Regions from separate parts of the Sphingomonas sp. CFBP 13706 genome, predicted to be linked through region 3. Evidence: predicted binding sites of a transcription regulator. Region 3 holds the regulator's gene; each other region holds the start of a gene.
What was found. Region 3 encodes LexA, which represses DNA repair genes until DNA is damaged. Its sites were predicted from a motif close to GTTCCNCNCTTGTTCT; they were not measured.
Positions count from the first base shown of each region.

Region 1: the regulator LexA is predicted to act here: its motif matches at 1,760-1,775, upstream of recA (recombinase RecA).
Region 2: the regulator LexA is predicted to act here: its motif matches at 3,301-3,316, upstream of IFS44_RS17330 (LexA family protein).

Region 1 covers NZ_JACYVM010000002.1:230,624-237,114, forward strand. Annotated here, with positions in the region: gene IFS44_RS04440 (tetratricopeptide repeat protein) at 1-661, shown strand, start outside; gene IFS44_RS04445 (4-(cytidine 5'-diphospho)-2-C-methyl-D-erythritol kinase) at 682-1,539, shown strand; gene recA (recombinase RecA) at 1,852-2,925, shown strand; gene IFS44_RS04455 (methyltransferase domain-containing protein) at 3,185-4,042, shown strand; gene IFS44_RS04460 (glutathione S-transferase family protein) at 4,039-4,674, shown strand; gene IFS44_RS04465 (dicarboxylate/amino acid:cation symporter) at 4,731-6,068, opposite strand; gene IFS44_RS04470 (M24 family metallopeptidase) at 6,141-6,491, shown strand, end outside.
Region 2 covers NZ_JACYVM010000012.1:46,546-53,036, reverse strand. Annotated here, with positions in the region: gene IFS44_RS17350 (hypothetical protein) at 1-613, shown strand, start outside; gene IFS44_RS17345 (KfrB domain-containing protein) at 626-1,048, shown strand; gene IFS44_RS17340 (hypothetical protein) at 1,045-1,311, shown strand; gene IFS44_RS17335 (Y-family DNA polymerase) at 1,559-2,821, opposite strand; gene IFS44_RS17330 (LexA family protein) at 2,830-3,264, opposite strand; gene IFS44_RS17325 (hypothetical protein) at 3,385-3,627, shown strand; gene IFS44_RS17320 (hypothetical protein) at 3,624-3,803, shown strand; gene IFS44_RS17315 (SOS response-associated peptidase family protein) at 3,814-4,446, shown strand; gene IFS44_RS17310 (hypothetical protein) at 4,548-5,057, opposite strand; gene IFS44_RS17305 (hypothetical protein) at 5,384-5,557, opposite strand; gene IFS44_RS17300 (relaxase/mobilization nuclease domain-containing protein) at 5,592-6,491, opposite strand, start outside.
Region 3 covers NZ_JACYVM010000002.1:390,902-397,392, forward strand. Annotated here, with positions in the region: gene IFS44_RS05180 (ComEC/Rec2 family competence protein) at 1-1,913, shown strand, start outside; gene lexA (transcriptional repressor LexA) at 2,418-3,143, opposite strand; gene IFS44_RS05190 (molybdopterin molybdotransferase MoeA) at 3,212-4,396, opposite strand; cobalamin riboswitch at 4,634-4,846, shown strand; gene IFS44_RS05195 (HoxN/HupN/NixA family nickel/cobalt transporter) at 5,026-6,063, shown strand; cobalamin riboswitch at 6,224-6,440, shown strand.

The DNA.
Region 1 (6,491 bases), 160 kb from region 3:
GGTCGCCGGCCGTGACGAGGCGGCGCTGGCCATCGCGAGGACACGCGCCGAGCGGCAGGAGGCGGTCGCCGGTGACTGGCAGCGTTACGCTGACCTGTTGCTGACGACCGGCGATGCGGCGGCGGCGGCGCAGTGGTATGGCCGGGTTCTGGCGGCGGATCACGGCGCGCCGGCGGCCGCGCGCGGCGGCTGGGGGGCGTGGCTGCAATATGGCGGGGCGCTCGATCAGGCGGGGCGCTGGCCCGAGGCGCGCGTCGCGCTCCGCAAGGCGGTTGCCCTCGCCCCGACGCAACCGCTCGCGCTGAATTATCTGGGATTCGCGCAGGTCGAGCATGGCGACGACATCGCGGGCTCGATCCGGCTGCTCGAGCGGGCGAGCCGGCTCGATCCCGCCAATCCGTCCGTCACCGACTCGCTTGGTTGGGCCTATCACCGCGCCGGCGATACGCGACGCGCGCTGCCGTTGCTCGAGCGTGCCGCGCAGGCGGAGCCGACCAATACCGAAATCGGCGATCATCTCGGCGATGCCTATTGGAGCATGGGCCGACGCTACGAGGCGCGCTATGCGTGGCAGGCCGCGATCGTCACCGGCGATGCCGAGGAGCGCGCGCGCATCGCCGCGAAGATCGACACCGGCCTGCCGATCGCTGCGCGCCGCTGACCCCTGATCCCGAGATCCCGATGCCGACGACGACCGAAACCGCACCAGCCAAGATCAACCTCGCGCTGCATGTGCGTCACCGCCGCGCGGACGGCTATCACGAGCTCGAGACGCTGTTCGCCTTTGCCGAGCATGGCGACGTCGTCACGGTGCGCACGGCGGACGCGGACAGCTTTGCCATCATCGGGCCGTTCGCCGCGGCATTGCGCCCGCAAGCAGGGGACACGGACGCGGCGCCGTGGAACGGCAACCTGGTAACGGCCGCGGCGGATGCTTTCGTCGCGACGTTCGGGATCGCCGCGCATCACGCGATCACGCTCGACAAGCGGTTGCCGATCGCATCCGGGATCGGTGGCGGGTCCGCCGATGCCGCGGCGACGCTGCGCGCGCTGGCGCGGCTGCATGGCGTCGCGGTGAAGGATCCGGCTCTTCACGACATTGCCGCCCGACTGGGTGCGGACGTGCCTGCCTGCCTCGTCAACCGGACGACGTTCGGGACCGGGCGAGGCGACATGCTCGTCGAGCTCGACGGGCTGGCGGGAACGCCGTTGCTGTGCGTCAATCCGGGGGTGGCGGTGTCGACCGCGGCGGTATTCGGCGCGTGGAACGGGATCGACCGCGGGCCGATCGGCGAGGGGCCGCTGCTCGAACGCGCGATCGCCGGGCGGAACGACCTCGAGGCGCCGGCCTGCGCGATCGCGCCGGAGATTGCCCGCGTCCGCGCGCTGCTGGATGCGGCGCCGGGCGTGCTGCTCGCGCGCATGTCGGGGTCGGGGGCGACCTGCTTTGCGCTGTTCGACAGCATCGCGGCCCGCGATTCCGCGGCGACGGATGCTGCTGCGCAGGGCTGGTGGACGCTGGCGTGCACGCTGCGCTGAACGCGGGGTAAATGCCGCGTTGAAACTGTTCGGCTTTGGGACTCCGGACGCTGTAAAATCGATTGCATCCTACCGGTCGGCGGCGTCAAATCGTGATGTCCACTACCGGATCGGCGCCATGGTTTGCCGACCGGCCCAAGGTTTCTCCCAAGACGCCGAAGCGGACCCATGATGGGAGGGCGGTCACCGAAAGGCGGCCGCCCTTTTTCACATTCCCGATGTTCCGCACTTGTTCCGTGAGAACAAAAGCAATACATGGCGTTTGACGCGTTGAATGGCACGCGCGCTTGCTTTAGCGATGGGAGCTTATCGATGGCCGCTAATCTGAAAGTGATCGACACCGGCATGGCAACAGCAACCAACGACCGGCAGAAGGCGCTCGATGCCGCACTCGCGCAGATCGACCGCGCGTTCGGCAAGGGCTCGGCGATGCGTCTGGGTTCGAAGGAGACGATGCAGGTCGAGGTGATCTCGACCGGCTCGCTCGGGCTCGACATTGCGCTCGGCGTCGGCGGCCTGCCGCGCGGCCGCGTGATCGAGATTTACGGTCCGGAAAGCTCGGGCAAGACCACGCTCGCGCTCCACGTCATTGCCGAAGCGCAGAAGAATGGCGGCACCGCCGCGTTCGTCGACGCCGAGCACGCGCTCGATCCGGTCTATGCCAAGAAGCTCGGCGTCAACATCGACGAGCTGATCGTGTCGCAGCCGGACACCGGTGAGCAGGCGCTCGAGATCGTCGATACGCTGGTCCGTTCGAACGCGATCGACGTACTCGTTGTCGATTCGGTCGCAGCACTCGTGCCGCGCGCCGAAATCGAGGGCGAGATGGGCGACAGCCATGTCGGGCTTCAGGCGCGTCTGATGTCGCAGAGCCTTCGCAAGCTGACCGGTTCGATCAGCCGGTCGCGCTGCATGGTGATCTTCATCAACCAGCTCCGCATGAAGATCGGCGTCATGTACGGCAACCCGGAGACGACGACGGGCGGCAACGCGCTGAAGTTCTACGCCTCGGTCCGTCTCGACATTCGCCGCATCGGCGCGGTCAAGGCGGGCGATGAGGTCACCGGCAACCAGACGCGCGTGAAGGTCGTGAAGAACAAGGTCGCGCCGCCGTTCAAGCAGGTCGAATTCGACATCATGTACGGACAGGGCGTCTCGAAGCTCGGCGAGATCCTCGATCTCGGCGTGAAGGCCGGGCTGGTCGAGAAATCGGGTGCGTGGTTCAGCTATGACAGCGTCCGGCTCGGTCAGGGTCGCGAGAATTCGAAGACCTTCCTCAAGGACAATCCCGAGACCGCCGATCGTCTCGAAAAGCAGATCCGTGCGCGCACCGACAAGGTCGCCGAGGAAATGATGGTCGGTCCCGACGCCGAAGACGACGCCTGAGTGAGAGTCGGAGCCCTTTTCCTCGCGGGGAAGGGCTCCGCGTCCTGTGACAGGGCGAGGCAGCGTCCAGGGCTGATGGTTCGGGCGGGTCTCGTCTCGCCTGGTTGAGCTGATGGGCCGCAGCGGGACGCGTGTTGGGCGATCGTCCGGAAATCCAGTGAGCCCTAGCGGGCATGTGCTTCACGACTTGCGTTAAACGCGCCACAAGAGCTGATCTTGTGCGCACAGACGGGAGTTCGACCATGCGATATGGCCAATCATGACCAGTGATCGAGACTGGACCGGACGCGTCGGCGACACCTGGGCCACGGAATGGCGCCGTACCGACCGCAGCTTCGAGGGGCTTGCGCCCGTACTGAACGCTGCGATCCTTGCGGCGGCAGGACCGCAGACTCGCACTATCGTCGATATCGGTTGCGGCGCCGGCGCCACGTCGCTGGCGAGCGCGCAGGCGCTGCCGGACGGGAAGGTGATCGGCATCGACCTCTCCCCGAAACTGATCGCGGTGGCGAACCACCGCGCCGGGCATCTGACCAATGTCGCGTTCCACTGCGCCGACGTCGCATCCGCCGTCGGCATGCACGCGCCGGTCGACCTCTATATATCGCGGCACGGGGTCATGTTTTTCGCCGATCCGGTGGCCGCCTTTGCCCAGCTCGCTGAGGCCGCCGCGCCTGGCGCTGCGCTCGTCTTCTCGTGCTTTGCCGAGCGTGCCGCCAATCGCTGGGCGGTGGAAACCGTCGCGGGTGCGGATGACGCATCCGGACCGACGGGGGCCATGACCGCGCCGGGGCCCTTTGCCTTTGCCGATCCGGCCCATGTCGCGGAGATACTGAAGCAGGCCGGGTGGCGCGCGACGACACCACAGCGTGTCGAATTCGCTTATCGGGCGGGAGGCGGCGCGGATCCGGTGGCGGACGCCGTCGACTATCTCAGCCGGATCGGCCCCGCTGCGTCGCGGATCCGCGAGACGCACGGCGCGGAACGCGAACAGGCGCTGGCGCGTCTGACCAGCGCGTGCGTCGATCGTCTGGCCGGGGATGCGGTCGAATTTCCGGCCGCCGCCTGGATATGGACGGCACACAGGGCGCGCGACAGCCAAGGGAGCCTGCCATGATCACCGTCCACCATCTCGAAAACTCGCGATCGCAGCGGATCCTGTGGATGCTCGAGGAACTTGGGCTGCCCTATGAGATCAAGCGCTATGCGCGCGATACGAAGACGATGCTCGCACCCCCGGAACTGAAGGCGGTCCATCCGCTCGGCAAGTCGCCGGTGATCGAGGACCGCGACGTCGAGGGAGGCCGGGTCGTGACGGAGACGGGCGCTATCGTCGAGTATCTCGTCGACAAGGCGGACGGTCGGCTCGGGGCCCCCGCCAAGCGCGCGGATGCGTTGCGCTATCGGTTCTGGCTGCATTATGCCGAAGGCTCGATGATGCCGCCGCTGTTGCTCAAGCTGGTGCTCGCGAGGATTCCGGTGATGGGGAAGATCGCGCTGAAGCGCATCCAGCCGATGATCGATGTCCATCTTGATTATGTCGAGGCAGAGCTCTCGCAGCGTCCCTGGTTTGCCGGCGATCAGATGACCGCGGCGGACATCATGATGAGCTTTCCGCTCGAAGCGGCGCGCAGCCGTGCGGGGCTCGACGAATCACGCCCCGCGACGATCGCCTGGCTCGGCAAGGTCCACGCGCGGCCGGCCTATCAGGCGGGGCTCAAGGAGGGCGGGCCCTATGCCTATGCCTGACCCGGGTACACGCCAAGAAGCGGGCGGGCCGATCGTCTCCTGACGTCCCGTGCCGCTCAGGCCTGGCCGGGCTTGATCTTCTCATAGCTGTCGACATTCACCTTCGGGCCATGCCCGGTCGGTGCATGTGGCGGGTCGCGGTCGGCGGGTTCGCGCTCGTCGAGCCCGCCCTCCCATTTCGCGACCACGGTCGCGGCGACCGCATTGCCGATGACGTTGGTCGCCGACCGACCCATGTCGAGGAAGTGATCGACGGCGAGGATCAGCAGGATGCCCGCTTCCGGGATCTTGAACATCGACAGCGTCCCGGCGATCACCACGAGCGACGCACGCGGCACACCGGCAATGCCCTTCGACGTAACCATCAGCACGAGCAGCATGGCGATCTGCTGCCCGATCGGCATGTCGATGCCGTAGGCCTGTGCGATGAACAGCGACGCGAACGTCATGTACATCATCGAGCCGTCGAGATTGAACGAATAGCCGAGCGGCAGGACGAAGCTGGCGATCCGCGGCGGCACGCCGAACCGGTCGAGCGCCTCGAGCGTACGCGGATAGGCCGCCTCCGACGACGCGGCCGAGAAGGCGAGGATCAGCGGGTCGCGGATATAGCGCACCAGCAGCCGCGTCCGCGGGCCGATGAGCAGGAAGGCGATGCCGATCAGCATCAGCCAGAGCAGCGCCAGCCCGAGATAGAAGGTCAGCATGAAATAGCCGAGATCGCCGAGGATGCTGGGGCCCCGTTCGGCGAGCGTCGCGGTCACCGCGGCGAACACCGCGAACGGCGCGAACCGCATCACGTAATTCGTGATCTGCAGCATGACCGCGACGAGCGCCTCGATCGCCTTGACGAGCGGGGCGGCCTTTTCGCCGACCGCGGTGATCGCGACGCCGACGAACACCGAGAAGACGACGATCTGAAGAATCTCGTTGCTCGCCATCGCCGAGATCATCGAGTCGGGAACGATATGGGTGATGAACTTGGCGAGATCGAAGGCGGCTCGGTCGACGCCGCTCGACGCAGTCGCCGGCGGGATGGCGAGCGCGAGGCCGACCCCTGGCTGCAGCACGTTCACCAGGATCATGCCGAGCGTCAACGACAACAGGCTCGCGCAGATGAACCAGCCGAGGCTGCGCAGGCCGACGCGGCCGAGCGCGCCGGTATCGCCCATATGCGCGATGCCGACGACCAGCGTCGAGAAGACCAACGGCGCGATGATCATCTTGATCAGCCGCAGGAACAGCGACGTGACGATCGAGAAATAGCCGGCAATGTCCTTCAGCTGCGCGGCGGATTGCGCGCTGCCGTCGTCAATCGACGCGTTGAGGATCCAGCCGACGACCATGCCGGCGACCAGCCCGAACAGGATATAATAGGTTAGCCGCTTGGCCATTAAACGCTCCCGAAACTCGCGCAGGAGGGAAGGGGATTGCGGCGCCCGGGTCAAGGACCCTATCGTCCCGGCATGGCAATCTCTCCCGATTTACCCACCAGGCGCACGCTCCTCGGTGCCGCCGCCGCGCTCCCGCTGCTGTCGATCGGCGCGGTGCTGCGCGCCGCCGAGCCCGACCTGTCGGCGCTGTCCGATCTCACGGGGGGTGCCAAACCGATCGATGCGGACGAGCGCGCCGCCCGGCTGTCGCGCGCCCAGGCGCTGATGAAGGCGGCGGGAATCGGCGCGGTCCTGATCGAGCCGGGATCGTCGATGCTCTATTTCACCGGTGTCCGCTGGAGCCGGAGCGAGCGGCTGACCGCCGCGATCCTGCCGGTCGAGGGGCAGCCCTGTATCGTCACGCCGTTTTTCGAGGAGCCGTCG
Region 2 (6,491 bases), on a different contig from region 3:
GGTCGTCCAGCATGGCGCTCATGCAATGGCGATGCTCAACCTAAGAATGCTTGCCGGTCGTCTGTATGAAGGCTGGAAGACTCACAAAGCTCATTATCCGCACATATCATCGCTCTATGATAAAGATCTAAAAGCCGACGCAAAATCTGCATTGGCCGAGTTAGAAGCGTATTTTGAACCAAAACAAATAGAAGGCCAGCCGAAACCGCGCCGCGCCTTACTCGCTATGGTTCGCGATAAGATAGGTTTCCATGCTGACTTCAAAATGACGGCATCAGCATTTAACGAATGCAAAGACGATGCGATAATGGGGGAATACATATGCCTGACAATGGGCAACACCCTCTACTTTTCAACGGAGATGGTTCACCTTGAGGTTGTCGCAAAGATAGAAAATTCCTCGTCGGACGATGCGGCGTCTCTAATGGCGTTGATGGATCATAGCCGCGATGTAACGCGCCTATTTAATACGTTCGTGTATGGTTTCGCTGCAATATTCCTTCGTCGACATTTTCCAAAAAAAGTGAAGAAACTTAGGAGAAGAAGAGTTGATTTGCCCTCACAGCCGAAGCTGCGGGATTTGAGATTTCCCTTTTTTACTGAACTAGAATGAAAGGCTCCGATCGTGAGTTCTGATCGCCCGCCCGAACGTGCCGAACGGCTCGTAATAATGAACGGTAGCCGCCTTCACGAAAGGCACCTTGGCGGCCAGTGGACCGTCATGGATTCAGAACCGCAGGGCATGAACCCTCGTGGTATTCATCGCCTCGACACGGCTCGGGACGCCGATCCTAAGACCAAGGGTGAATATCGCGGTGCGGTGCTTCACGTCGACAAAGCCAACATTTACCAGCTCGGCAACGATAGCCAGGTGGTGCGCCACGATCGCGATCGCTTCAAGGAAACGCCACACGTTGGGGAGGGGGCGCGGATCGGATACGACAACGGGCGGGGCGTAATGCTCAACCGCTCGGCCGAAGCGATTCCTAATCGTGGTTTCCCGTCGCCAACAGCGACACCTCAAAAGCTATTGAACCGCGAACGATGAACATCGACGTCCTTATTTCAATCGCGGCTTGGGTCGCTGGCCTTGATGCTCAAGGTTGGACGAGTATCTTTAAGATATTTCTGTATATCTTTGCCGGTCTAGCGATCCTTCTACCGTCTATTGGCGAATGGTACGACACTAAAGACTTGAAGAATAAAACAGATAACAAGAGGCGATCCCAGGCGCTAAAGGCTTATGGCCGTGTTTCGGGCATGTTTGCCCTTGTTGGGCTTACCATTGGTAAGATATATTTGCATATCTAACGATACAGCTTGCCTAGATATAACTATCGCCTAACGGTCGGCACAGGCGAGACCGTTACTTTCCCCCGCTTAAAACACCGTTTGCACTTTAGCCGCGCAATGGCTTGCGGCATTGTTTGCGGCAAACCGCCAAAGAGCTTCAACACGTTGGCGAACGGTACATTGATCGTCCGCCCGCACTGGCACACGATCCGCATATCTGCGCGATGACGCGCGTAATCCATCGTCGTTTCAAAACGTGCGGTACTCATCGCGCAACCGGGATTTCCGCGATGTTCGTTGTCCACGAATTAGATTTCTGGCTGCGCTTCGTGTCGAAAGCCTTTGGCCCGCGCCCCTGCGCCGCAACGGTGATCGTATCCCGCCCGAACCGGGCGTTTAGTCCGTCCATCGCGGCTAACAGGCCAGGAGCGCGCGGGTCTGGAATAGCGAACAAGTCGGTCTGTGCCGCTCCAGCCGGGTTTAGATCCTCCAGAAGCACTCCGCATTTCGTATATACCCCGCCCTCCTGAAACATCGCCTCGGTAAGCCTTGTTGCCATCCCGACTATCACGCGCGGGTCATGGCTCGCCGGGGACAAGCGCGCCGATCGCGATGCGCTTGGTGGATTCGGCCGGTATTTGCTGCCGTGCGCAAAGACTATCATGCGAGACGCCACCAGCCCCTGCGCGCGTATCTTCTCGGCCGCGCGAGCTGCGCGACGTGCCATCGCCTCGCATAGGTCGTCCAAGGTGCTGACAGGTGCGCCAAACTGCCGCGTGACGGCTGTTCCCTTCATCGCCTCCGGTTCAACTGTGAACTCGGCGCACTCGATACCGTTCAACTCACGCACAAGGCGCTCCAGAACGACTGTCCCGGCGTCTCTCGCGACCGCTGGGGGCAATGCAGCAAGGTCAGCCGTAGTTCGCACCCCTAGCGGCTTCAGGCGGGCCTCCAGAGCCTTACCTATCCCCCAAACCTCTCCGACCGGCCATTGCGCGAACAGCCGGCGACGCAATTCCTCGTCGTGAAGGTCGACGACGCCGCCCCAAATCTTTTCAGTCGCTTTTGCAAGAGCATTGGCAACCTTTGATAGCGTTCGCGTTGGTCCTAAGCCTATGCGGGTAGGCAAACCAACGCTTCGTGATATAGCATCAATGACGCGGTGAGCGGTTGCTACGTCGCCAACGCCGCTAGGAAGAACAGGAAGACGGAAAAAGCTCTCGTCTATTGAATAGACCTCAAACGTATCGGAGAACTCTGCAATTACCGCATTGAAGTGCCTATTTAGATCGTCGTACAATTCGTAGTTAGATGAACGAACCGGTATTCCGTGACGTTTCACAACGTCACGAATCTTAAACATCGGATCGCCCATTTTTATATGCAGGGCTTTTGCTTCCTCGCTTCTAGCGATGGCGCATCCATCATTGTTGGATAGTACGATTACCGGCACGCCACGCAAGCGAGGATCAAAAAGCCGCTCGCTCGATACATAGAAATTCGCCACGTCACAGATTGCGTAGGACATAGCTCGATCTAACGCCGGTAGTCGCGGACGCCCGATCGCACGACGCCCCACACGTCGACCGCCTCATCTGCGATTGTCACGGGGTAGCTCGTCGATACGTTGCGCGCCTCCAAGTGCGGCACACCTTCGCGGAACACCAGTTGGCGACATACGAACCCGCCATCTACAACCGCGATTACAATGTGACCGTCTGACGGGCGCGTGTCTCGGTCGACCACCACCACGTCGTTATCGTGGATTCCGGCGTCCCTCATGCTGCTTCCCTCGATCCGGAAAACAAAGCTCGCGGCTCGATCCAATCGTAACAGGTCCACCAGATTTACGGACTCGCAGGCCCAGTCCTGCGCGGGCGAGGGGAATCCAGCTCCAGCGGCTGCGAGAATGCGCGGAAATATGCCTAGCGGAATATCTGCGATCGGAATTGGCTGCATCAGCGGCAGCATTTTAGCGTCTCCCTTCGGCCCCTCATAACGCATCAAAGAACAGAAAGGGAACGGGTAAAGCTATGCGACCGATCGCATTTTTGCGGCGTCGTCTTCGTGCTTTCGGATAGCATAGCCGGGATGGTCTACCGCAAGCCGCCCCCGCTCCCTGAACAAATGTCGCTTTACTGGTCCCACTGGTCGCCAGCTCGCCAGCGTGCCGAACAAGCGCGCTATTCTGAAATAGTCCGCGCCCGTGAAGTTCGGGACAAAGCGCTAGCCAAGTTGGACCGCGATACGCTGCGCATCATCGCCACGTTCGACGCGAGCTGCCAAACCATCGAGGCCGTGTTTCTAGATACCGAAAAAAAGGGGTGGGAATGACGGGCGTTGCCGCCCGGCTATCGATGCCGCATCATCCTGCAATGGATAAACCCGACGCCTTTGAACAATCCGCCCAAATCGTCGAAGCGTTCGCGGAAGGCGAAACCGACGATCGCGTTCTGGAGCTGCTGCGTAAGATCGCTCAAGCGATCCGTGACCACGCAATAGACGACTAGGGATCGCATAATGTGCAACCGCGCCTGCATGGACGGCGAACCGGAAACCGTATGGGGATCGGCGTCAAAGCTCTTTATCGAACGCCCCCGCGACAATCGGTTTAATCCGCGCGAGTTGCGGCCGAAGAGCCGCAATTATATCATCCGCGAACAGGACGGCCAACGCGCCTGGGACGTGATGACGTGGGACGTTACGGGCGGCAAAGCCCCTTGGCCCATGACGAACGTGCGGAACCTCGCGCTCCCTCAATGGCGCAAGCTGGCCGAGAAGCCGGAAAACCGCTGCCTCGTGCCGCTCACGGAGTTCTGCGAGTTCACTCCCGACAAGCACGATCTGGAGGACGGCAAACCGCCCCTCAAAGGCGAAATGTGGTTCTCGGTGCCAAGTCAGCCTGTGTTCGCTGTTGCGGGATTCTGGCAGACCACAGCGGAGGGCAACGGCTTTACGATGGTGACGTGCGATCCTAATTCGCTGGTTAGCCCGATCCACCCCAAAGCTATGATAACGATACTCGATCCCGACGATATCGAGACGTGGTTGCGCGGTTCGTATGACGACGTTGTTCGGCTCCAGAAGCCTTTTGATCCGGACAAGATGACGGTGCGTGGCCCTGTTTTCCCGACGCGGCGCAGAGAGCGATAGCTAGACGAAAGTTCGTCCGGACGAACTTTTTGATCTTGCCGAAAATCGGCTCCGTGGATCTCGGAGAAGCCACGAACCCTCTGATACGAGGGGACCGGGCATCATAGACGAAGTTCCTGCGCTAGCTTTTCTTGTAGTGGGTTCACCACGTAACCGATTTGAGCAACGGCGTCCCTAATTGCCTCTGGACTTTTTCCCTCGATGCGCCTGTCGGTAATCGCTTCGAGCAAATCGCATAGGTCCATGAACCGTTCGATCGGCAATCCCGGTAAGCCTTGCATTCTAATTGCAGTTCCCCGGAAAGCTCCAAGCTCTGCACGCAAGTCAATCGTGTCGGCAAAGCTAGAGACGTTTTCCAAGTAGTTCCGTGAAACGTCCTGAATGCTGCGAAATAGGACGTACAGGTGTGTAGCTACGTCGGTTTCAAACCGCTCTTGTTTCTTATCTGCTGCAACCTGAGCGAGCCGCGCCCGCTTTCGATCAAGGAAGTAAAACGATGCAGCCGTTAGAGCGCCCCCGACGCCTCCGATTGCACCAACCCAATCGGGAAAACTCCCCCAATCTATGTCATTTCCCCAAGCCCACATTTCCGACGCCCTCACGATAATCACGCATAAACTCGCTCGGTATCTGAGCGGACATTGAAGTTCGTCCGGACGAACTTTCCGGTTCAAGCGCGGTGTGATTTATCCCGGCGTGCATCGCCGCACCGCTGGCAAAAGCGGTTTTCGCTTGTCTCCATATCGAAGTCGGTCGATTAGAGACGCGGGTAGGAAGACCGTGCGCTGGTCCTTGTGGAAGGGGCCGCGACCTTAGCCGGGATCGTCTTCCTACCCGCCCTCCCTTACCCCTTGGAACAGGCTCGGAAAGGGTATCGCCATCGGCGCTTAGGAACACCGGGGGGCAATACCAGTCATGTTCTAGGGTCGGGTTTCGGCTAACTCAAGCGGATGTAGTTGCACAGGCTCACGGTAAACGTTGCGTTAAAGCCGAACCGACTAATATCGGGCCAATCATTTCGCATGTTTTGGAGCTGCGCTTGGCGACGATCTACATAACTCCCGCCGGTAATGCCGATGACGATGCCGGGGCCGTCGTTGGCATACATCATCGTCAAAGTTCGTCCGGACGAACTTTCCGCCAAACTACCGGCTGCGATCGGGCCGCGTTGGCGTCTTAGGTGTCTCGCGCGACTTGTCGGGCATCCGCTCTGGCTGCGGGGGTTGTGTCGGCCGTTTCCGTTCTGACTTTGCTGGAGGAACCGGCTCGGCTCGGGTCACTGGCGCACGCTCTCGATCGCGTTCGCTATCGCGGGCATTCCTTGTCACCTCTGCCATCTGCCGGGCTTGGTCGCGATCCCGTGTCATTGGATCGGGCATCGACGCGACGAACGCCCGCGTCTGCTCGGCTAATTTCCGATCGGCGGGGTCGGCGCTGGCGTCCAGTTCGGTAGCCGCCTTCTCGTAAGACGCTCGCACCTCGGATTGCCGAACGATCGCGTTCACCTCCCAAGGTCGCGCCTTGGCTGGCTTCTCCTGTGCCATAGCTGCGGCCTCGGCTCTGCTCGATTGCAATACGCGGGGCAGCTCGGCCGTTCCGGCTTCCGCCCGATCGCGTATCTTGCGGATAGGCGTCCGCTCCATCTTCTGAATAACGCCCCGCGCTCGGCGGGGTGTTGCCTCGGCTTCGATACCGCGCGCCCGTAACTCGCGTGCGAAGCTCTCGCGCCATCCGGCTAGATCGTCCTTCCTCGGATTGAATCTCTCCCCGCCTTCCCCTCGGGCCGCGACCGTTAAATGAACGTGCGGATGATCCGCGTCTGTGTGCAGCGCCATTGCGTAGGGAAAGCGCTCCAGCTCGGTGCGAGCGAACGCCCGCGCTGCCTGATACACCGTGTCCGGATCGGTGCCGGGCGGCATGGATAGAACCATCGAAATCGACGTAAGCGGTTCGCGGCGCTTGGTGGTCGCCGCTTCATCCTCGGCCCAATCCTGCGCTAGCTCGCGAAGGTCTTTCACGCTTTCCAGCTTTTCGCCGTCGCTCGT
Region 3 (6,491 bases):
CACCGGTGCTCGCGGGGCCGACATTCGTGCAGCTGTCCGCGCGGGTCGAGACGATCGAACCGCTCGTCGCGCGTCGGCTGGTGCGGTTGACGGTGCGGCCGGTCGGGCCGGGGCAGGACGCCGATGGCGCGCCGGTTGCGTTGCCCGGCCGCGTCCGCATCAACCTGGCAGAGGCGGATGCGCCGGCGACGCTCGCGATCGGCGCGACCATAAAGCTTCGCGCGCGACTCATGCCGCCGCCCTTGCCGGCGGTGCCCGGCGCCTATGACTTTGCGCGCGTCGCTTGGTTCGGCGCGATCGGCGCGACGGGGCGGGGCTTTTCGCCTGTGGTGGTAGCAGAGCCGGGCCGCGGCGGCGCTGGAGTCCGGGTGGCGCTGTCGCGGCATATCGTCGCGCAGCTTGACGGGAGCGCGGGCGGGATCGCGGCGGCGCTGGCGACCGGCGACGTCGGCGCGATCAGCGACGCGGATGCGGAGGCGATGCGCCGCGCCGGGCTGGCGCATCTCCTTTCGGTAAGCGGCCTCCACATCACCGCGGCGGTCGCCGCGACGATGCTGATCGTGATGCGGCTGCTGGCGCTCAGCCCATGGCTCGCGCTGCACACGCGACTGCCACTGATCGCCGCGCTTGCCGGTGCCGCAGCGGCGATCGGCTACACCGTGCTGACGGGCAGCCAGGTGCCGACGATCCGCTCCTGCGTCGCGGCGTTGCTGGTGCTGGTCGCGCTGGCGATGGGGCGCGAGGCGATGACGTTGCGGCTCGTCGCGACGGGAGCGATCGCGGTGATGCTCGCGCTGCCCGAATCGCTCGCCGGGCCGAGCTTCCAATTGTCGTTCGCCGCGATCACCGCGATCATCGCGCTGCACGAGCATCCCGTCGTCCGTGCCACGTTCACGCCGCATGACGAGGGCCGCAGCAGACGCCTGTTGCGCGGCGCCGCGTCGCTGCTGCTGACCGGGCTCGTTGTCGAGGCGGCGCTGATGCCGATCGCGGTTTATCATTTCCACAAGGCCGGGCTGTACGGCGCGGTCGCCAATATCGTCGCGATCCCGCTGACCACGTTTGTCGTGATGCCGTTCGAGGCGCTGGCGCTGCTGCTCGACACGATCGGGATTGGCGCGCCCGCCTGGTGGCTGGTCCAGCATGCGCTCGACGCGCTGCTGTGGCTCGCGCGAGGCGTGGCGCATGCACCGGGCGCGGTCCGCGCGCTGCCGGCGGTTCCCGATGGGGCGTTTGCCTTGATGGTCGGCGGCGGTGTGTGGATCGCGTTGTGGCGGACACAGTGGCGACGGATCGGGATCCTGCCCTTGGCGATTGGCGCGATCTGGGCGCTGACGACGCCGTCACCCGATATACTGGTCACGGGCGATGGTCGCCATGTCGCGGTCCGGACCGCCGCCGGGCTCGCGCTGCTTCGCGATCGGGCGGGGGATTATGTCCGCGATACACTGGCGGAGAATGGCGGGGTCGATGGTGAGCCGCTGCTGCTCGCGGATCAGCCCGACGCGCGGTGCAGCCGCGACCTGTGCCTGACCGATGTCGTCGCGCGGGGGCGGGCGTGGCGTGTGCTGGCAACGCGGAGCGTTTACCGGGTGCCGATCGCGGAGATGGTTGCCGCCTGCCGGCGCGCGGACATCGTCATCAGCGAGCGCGGGCTGCCGCGCGATTGTACGCCGCGATGGCTGAAGCTCGATCGATCGGTGCTCGCGCGGACCGGGGGGATCGCGTTGACGTTGACCACGGGGCGGATGGTGACGGTACTCAATCCGGGGGATCGGCACCCGTGGCGCGATCCGCCGACGCTGGCGCGGCCAGCGCGTCGGTTCGGGGCGGGGGGCGATCAGCGCGGGATGGCCGGGGGTGCGGCGTCGGTCCGGTTTCGGGTGCCGGCTCGGGGGTGGTCAGAGCGATAGGCCGCGACCGGAGTGTCGGGTCAGGATTTCGCGAAGGTGTGGCCACCGGTTCGGGAAGCCGCGGTTCAGGAGCGCGGACGATGATGCTTGGCCGTTGGTCAGCGCGTCGGATCGACATCTCTGTCAGTCCGTAGTTTCGACGAGACGTATTTCGCGCCAACCGTCATCCAGGCTGCGATTAGAGCCCAAGGTCACGAGGATTGCGTGCCGGGCTCTCGATCCTGACTTTCGTCAGGATGACGGGGGAGGTGGGACGGGGGCTTGCTGGTTTAATGCGCGTGCGACCTGCCTCCACCGTTGGCTTCGTCCGGGTATTCGGGACGGTGGCCAACGTTGGAGCTGGATTATGCCGGTCTTATGCAAAGCAAGCTGCTACTAAGTCCGCCAATATTCGACGCTTGTCGGCGGCGCGCTTTTCGTGGCGATGTCATTGGTCGCGGCCCACTGAACGCCACGCCAGCCGGTTGCGCGGCGGTGATGACCGCCAGCGCTCCCCGGCATTCGTCAGTCGTAGCGGCGCAGGATACCCGACAGCTTGCCCTGAACCCGGACCTGTGCGGGCGCATAACGCTGGGGGTCATAGGCACGGTTGGCGGGGTCAAGCCGGACCATCGCGCCTTCGCGGCGAAAATATTTAAGCGTCGCTTCGCTGTCCTCGATCAGCGCGACGACGATTTCGCCGTCGCGTGCGATTTCCGTGCGGCGGATCAGCGCGTAATCGCCATCAAGGATGCCGGCTTCGACCATCGAGTCCCCCGAAACCTCCAGCGCATAATGCTCGCCGGTGCCAAGCAGTGCGGCCGGAACGGCCAGCATCGAACTGCCTTCAAAGGCTTCGATTGGGACGCCGGCGGCGATCCGGCCGTGCAGCGGGATCTCGACGACGTCGTTCGCCGCGATGCGATCGGGCGACGCGGGCGTGGCGCTGGCCGTGTTCGGCGCAGATACGGTGTCGGCCGATGCCGCCACCTTCGGCCCCGACTTCGCCGCCGTCTGCCCTGTTGCAGACTCGGGACGCTCGGGCATCCGCAGCACTTCGAGCGCGCGCGCCCGGTTGGGCAGGCGCCGGATGAAGTTGCGCTCCTCAAGCGCGCTGATCAGACGGTGTACGCCCGATTTCGATTTCAGGTCGAGCGCGTCCTTCATCTCCTCGAACGAGGGCGACACGCCCGTCTCGGCGAGGCGGTCATTGATGAAGCAGACAAGCTCGTGCTGCTTGCGCGTGAGCATAACGGTTCTCCGTCCGGAACAGACGAGGAACTTCTATGGAACACTTGCAGCTTCGTCAAGCGGTGACGTCACGCGATGACGAGGATTTCCGCCGAGTCGCCCGCCCTTGCCGCAGGCGCGTCGCCGTCGCGGACGATCAGGCAGGACGAGCGGGCGAGCGTCAGCAGCATCGAGCTGTCCTGGATGGTCGAGGCATAGGCGCGACCCTCGCGCAGTTCGGCGCGCATATAGTCGGTCCGCGACTGGTTGGGCGGAAGATCCTCGCCGAGCAGCGCGTGCGTCGTCTGCGGCAGGGGATCGCGCGCGCCGAGCATGTGCGCGACCACGGGGCGGACGAAGAGGATGGCGGTGACGAAGGCGGAGACCGGGTTGCCAGGTAGGCCGAGCAGCATCGTCCGGCCAAGCGCGCCCGCCATCATCGGCTTGCCCGGGCGCAGCGCGATCCGCCAAAAGTCGATGCTGCCGCCCGCCGCCTCGATTGCGGGGCGGACGAGATCGTGATCGCCGACCGACGCGCCCCCCGTGGTTACCAGCAGATCGGCGTCGACCCCGGCAAAGGCGTCACGCAGCGTGTCGAGCCGGTCGGGGAGGATTCCGAGATCGATAATGTCGACGGGCAGGTCGGCGAGCATCGCGGCGAGCATGATGCCGTTTGATTCCGGTAGCAGGACGGGGTCGCTGGTCGAGCCGGGCGGAACGAGCTCGTCCCCCGTCGCGGCGACCGCGACGCGCAGCCGGCGGCCGACCGACAGCGTGCCGTGTCCGCCGGTCGCAGCGACCGCGATGCGCGCGGGCGTCAGCCGATCGCCGGCCGCGATCAGCCGCGTGCCGGTCGCGAAGTCGAGCCCCTTGCGGCGTGTGTTGCGGCCTTCAAAGGCGGGGCCTTCGCCGTCGAGCATCAGCCGGTCGCCGTCGCGCGCGGCCTCTTCCTGAACAAGGACGGTATCAGCGCCGGGCGGCATCGCCGCGCCGGTGAAGATGCGCGTCGCCTCGCCCGGGGCGAGCGTGCCGGCGAAGGGGCGGCCGGCCGCGCTCTCGCCGATGACGGTCCAGGGGCCGGGCAGATCGGCGTAGCGGATCGCATAGCCGTCCATCGCCGAAAGGTCGGTCGCAGGCTGGGTGCGGCGGGCGAGAATGTCCTCCGCCGCCCAGCGACCCATCGCGGAGCGCAGCGGCACGGTTTCGGCCGGCACGCGCGATGCCATGGCGAAGAGGCGGGACTGGGCTTCGGCGACGGGGACGAGAGGGCGCATGCGGGCTCCGTTCAGCGGGGCGATGAAGGTCTGCGCTGCTCGCACGAATGCCGCGGGGCGGAAAGCGGGCAACGCCGCGACCGGCGGGAGGCCGGTCGGTCACGTGGTCAACGTACGAGGTGCGGCAGACGTTGCGGTGAGATGGGACGACATGCCCTGCGTTGCGTCGCACGCAAATCCTGTCGTCAGCGCAGGCAAAACGCGCTAGCCCTATGGCGCAGGTCCGACGCAAGCCGGATCCGCACAGATCGCGTCGGTGCCCCTCGGGGCTTGAATGGGAATGCGGTGCGGGGTTCGCCCCAAGACCGCAGCTGTCCCTGCAACTGTAAGCGGCGAGCGACACGCACGCGCCCCCTGCGACGGGGGCAGCCACTGGGCCGATGGCCTGGGAAGGTGTGCGTCGAGCCTTGACCCGCGAGCCAGGAGACCTGCCGGCGTCTGGTCGCTCTTGTCCCGGTCCAGGGGGTGGCCGAGGCACGGTGAACGCCGTCTGAGCGACGACCATGCGGCGGGGGCCGCATCGGCGACGCATGCCGGCCGCTCAGGGCGTCCGGTCGGCGCGCGTCCCGGTCGTTCGCGGCAGGCCCCCGTCCTCGTCGGACGCCGGGGATGTGCCAATGACCAAGATCATGACCGGGCGGACCGCCGGTCGTTCGACGCGACACCGGATCGGCTGGATGTTCGCGATGCTGGTGGCGGCCAATATCGCCGCCTGGGGATGGGCGTTCGCGCTGTTCCAGGCGCAGCCATTGATGCTGGGCACCGCGATGCTCGCCTGGGGGCTGGGCCTGCGCCATGCGGTCGACGCCGATCATATCGCGGCGATCGACAATGTGACGCGCAAGCTGATGCAGGACGGGCAACGGCCGATCGGGGTCGGCTTCTGGTTCGCGGTCGGCCATTCGGGGATCGTCCTGATCGCCGCGGTCGCCATCGCGCTGACCGCGAGTGCGCTGGCGCAGTTCGAGGCGTTCAAGCAGGCGGGCGGGGTGATCGCGACGCTGATATCCGCGCTGTTCCTGTTCACGATCGCGGCGATGAACTTGATCATCCTGCGATCGGTGTGGCGGACCTTCGCCCATGTCCGCGGCGGGGGGCGCTATGTCGAGGAGGATCTCGACCTGCTGCTCGGCAATCGCGGGCTGCTCGCGCGGCTGTTCCGGCCGATGTTCCGGCTGGTCACGCGCAGCTGGCACATGGCGCCGCTCGGCTTCCTGTTCGGGCTGGGGTTCGACACCGCCACCGAAGTCGCGATCCTCGGCCTGTCGGCGAGCCAGGCCGCGGACGGGCTGTCGATCGGCACGGTGCTGGTGCTGCCCGTGCTGTTCGCGACCGGCATGGCGCTGGTCGACAGTGCCGACGGGGTGGTGATGCTTGGCGCGTATGAATGGGCGTTCGTGAAGCCGATCCGCAAGCTGTATTACAACATCACGATCACGCTGATCTCGGCGATCGTCGCGATCGCGATCGGCGGGATCGAGACGCTCGCGCTGCTGGCGTCGAAGCTGGGCCTGAGCGGGGGCGTGTGGGACGTTGCTTCGGCGCTGGGCGAGAATTTCAACGGGCTGGGCTTTGCGATCATCGCGCTGTTCGTGGCGTGCTGGGTACTGAGTTTCGCGATCTACCGGTGGAAGCGGTTCGACGAGATCGAGGTGGTGCGGGAATAACAAGCAGCGTCGTCATCCCGGGCTCGACCCGGGACCCAGGGCCAGGCAGCGCATTACGCGTGGCTCTGGGTCCTGACTTTCGTCCGGATGACGGAGGTGAGGTGCATTGGCACCGTCCCCAAACTCCTCTAAACACAACCCCGAGGTTTGGTTCTACCGAACCTCAACAGATCGCGCCGGTGCCCTTCGGGGCTTGAATGGGAATGCGGTGCGGGAGCTTTGCCTCCCAATGCCGCGGCTGTCCCTGCAACTGTAAGCGGTGAGCGAGACGCACAGGCCCCCGATGCGGGGGCAGCCACTGGGTCACGGGACCTGGGAAGGCGTGCATCGAGCTTCGACCCGCGAGCCAGGAGACCTGCCAGCGTCATGGTCGCTCTTGCCTTGATCCAGGGGATGGTCGCGGCACGGTACTCCGTCTGAGCGACGAA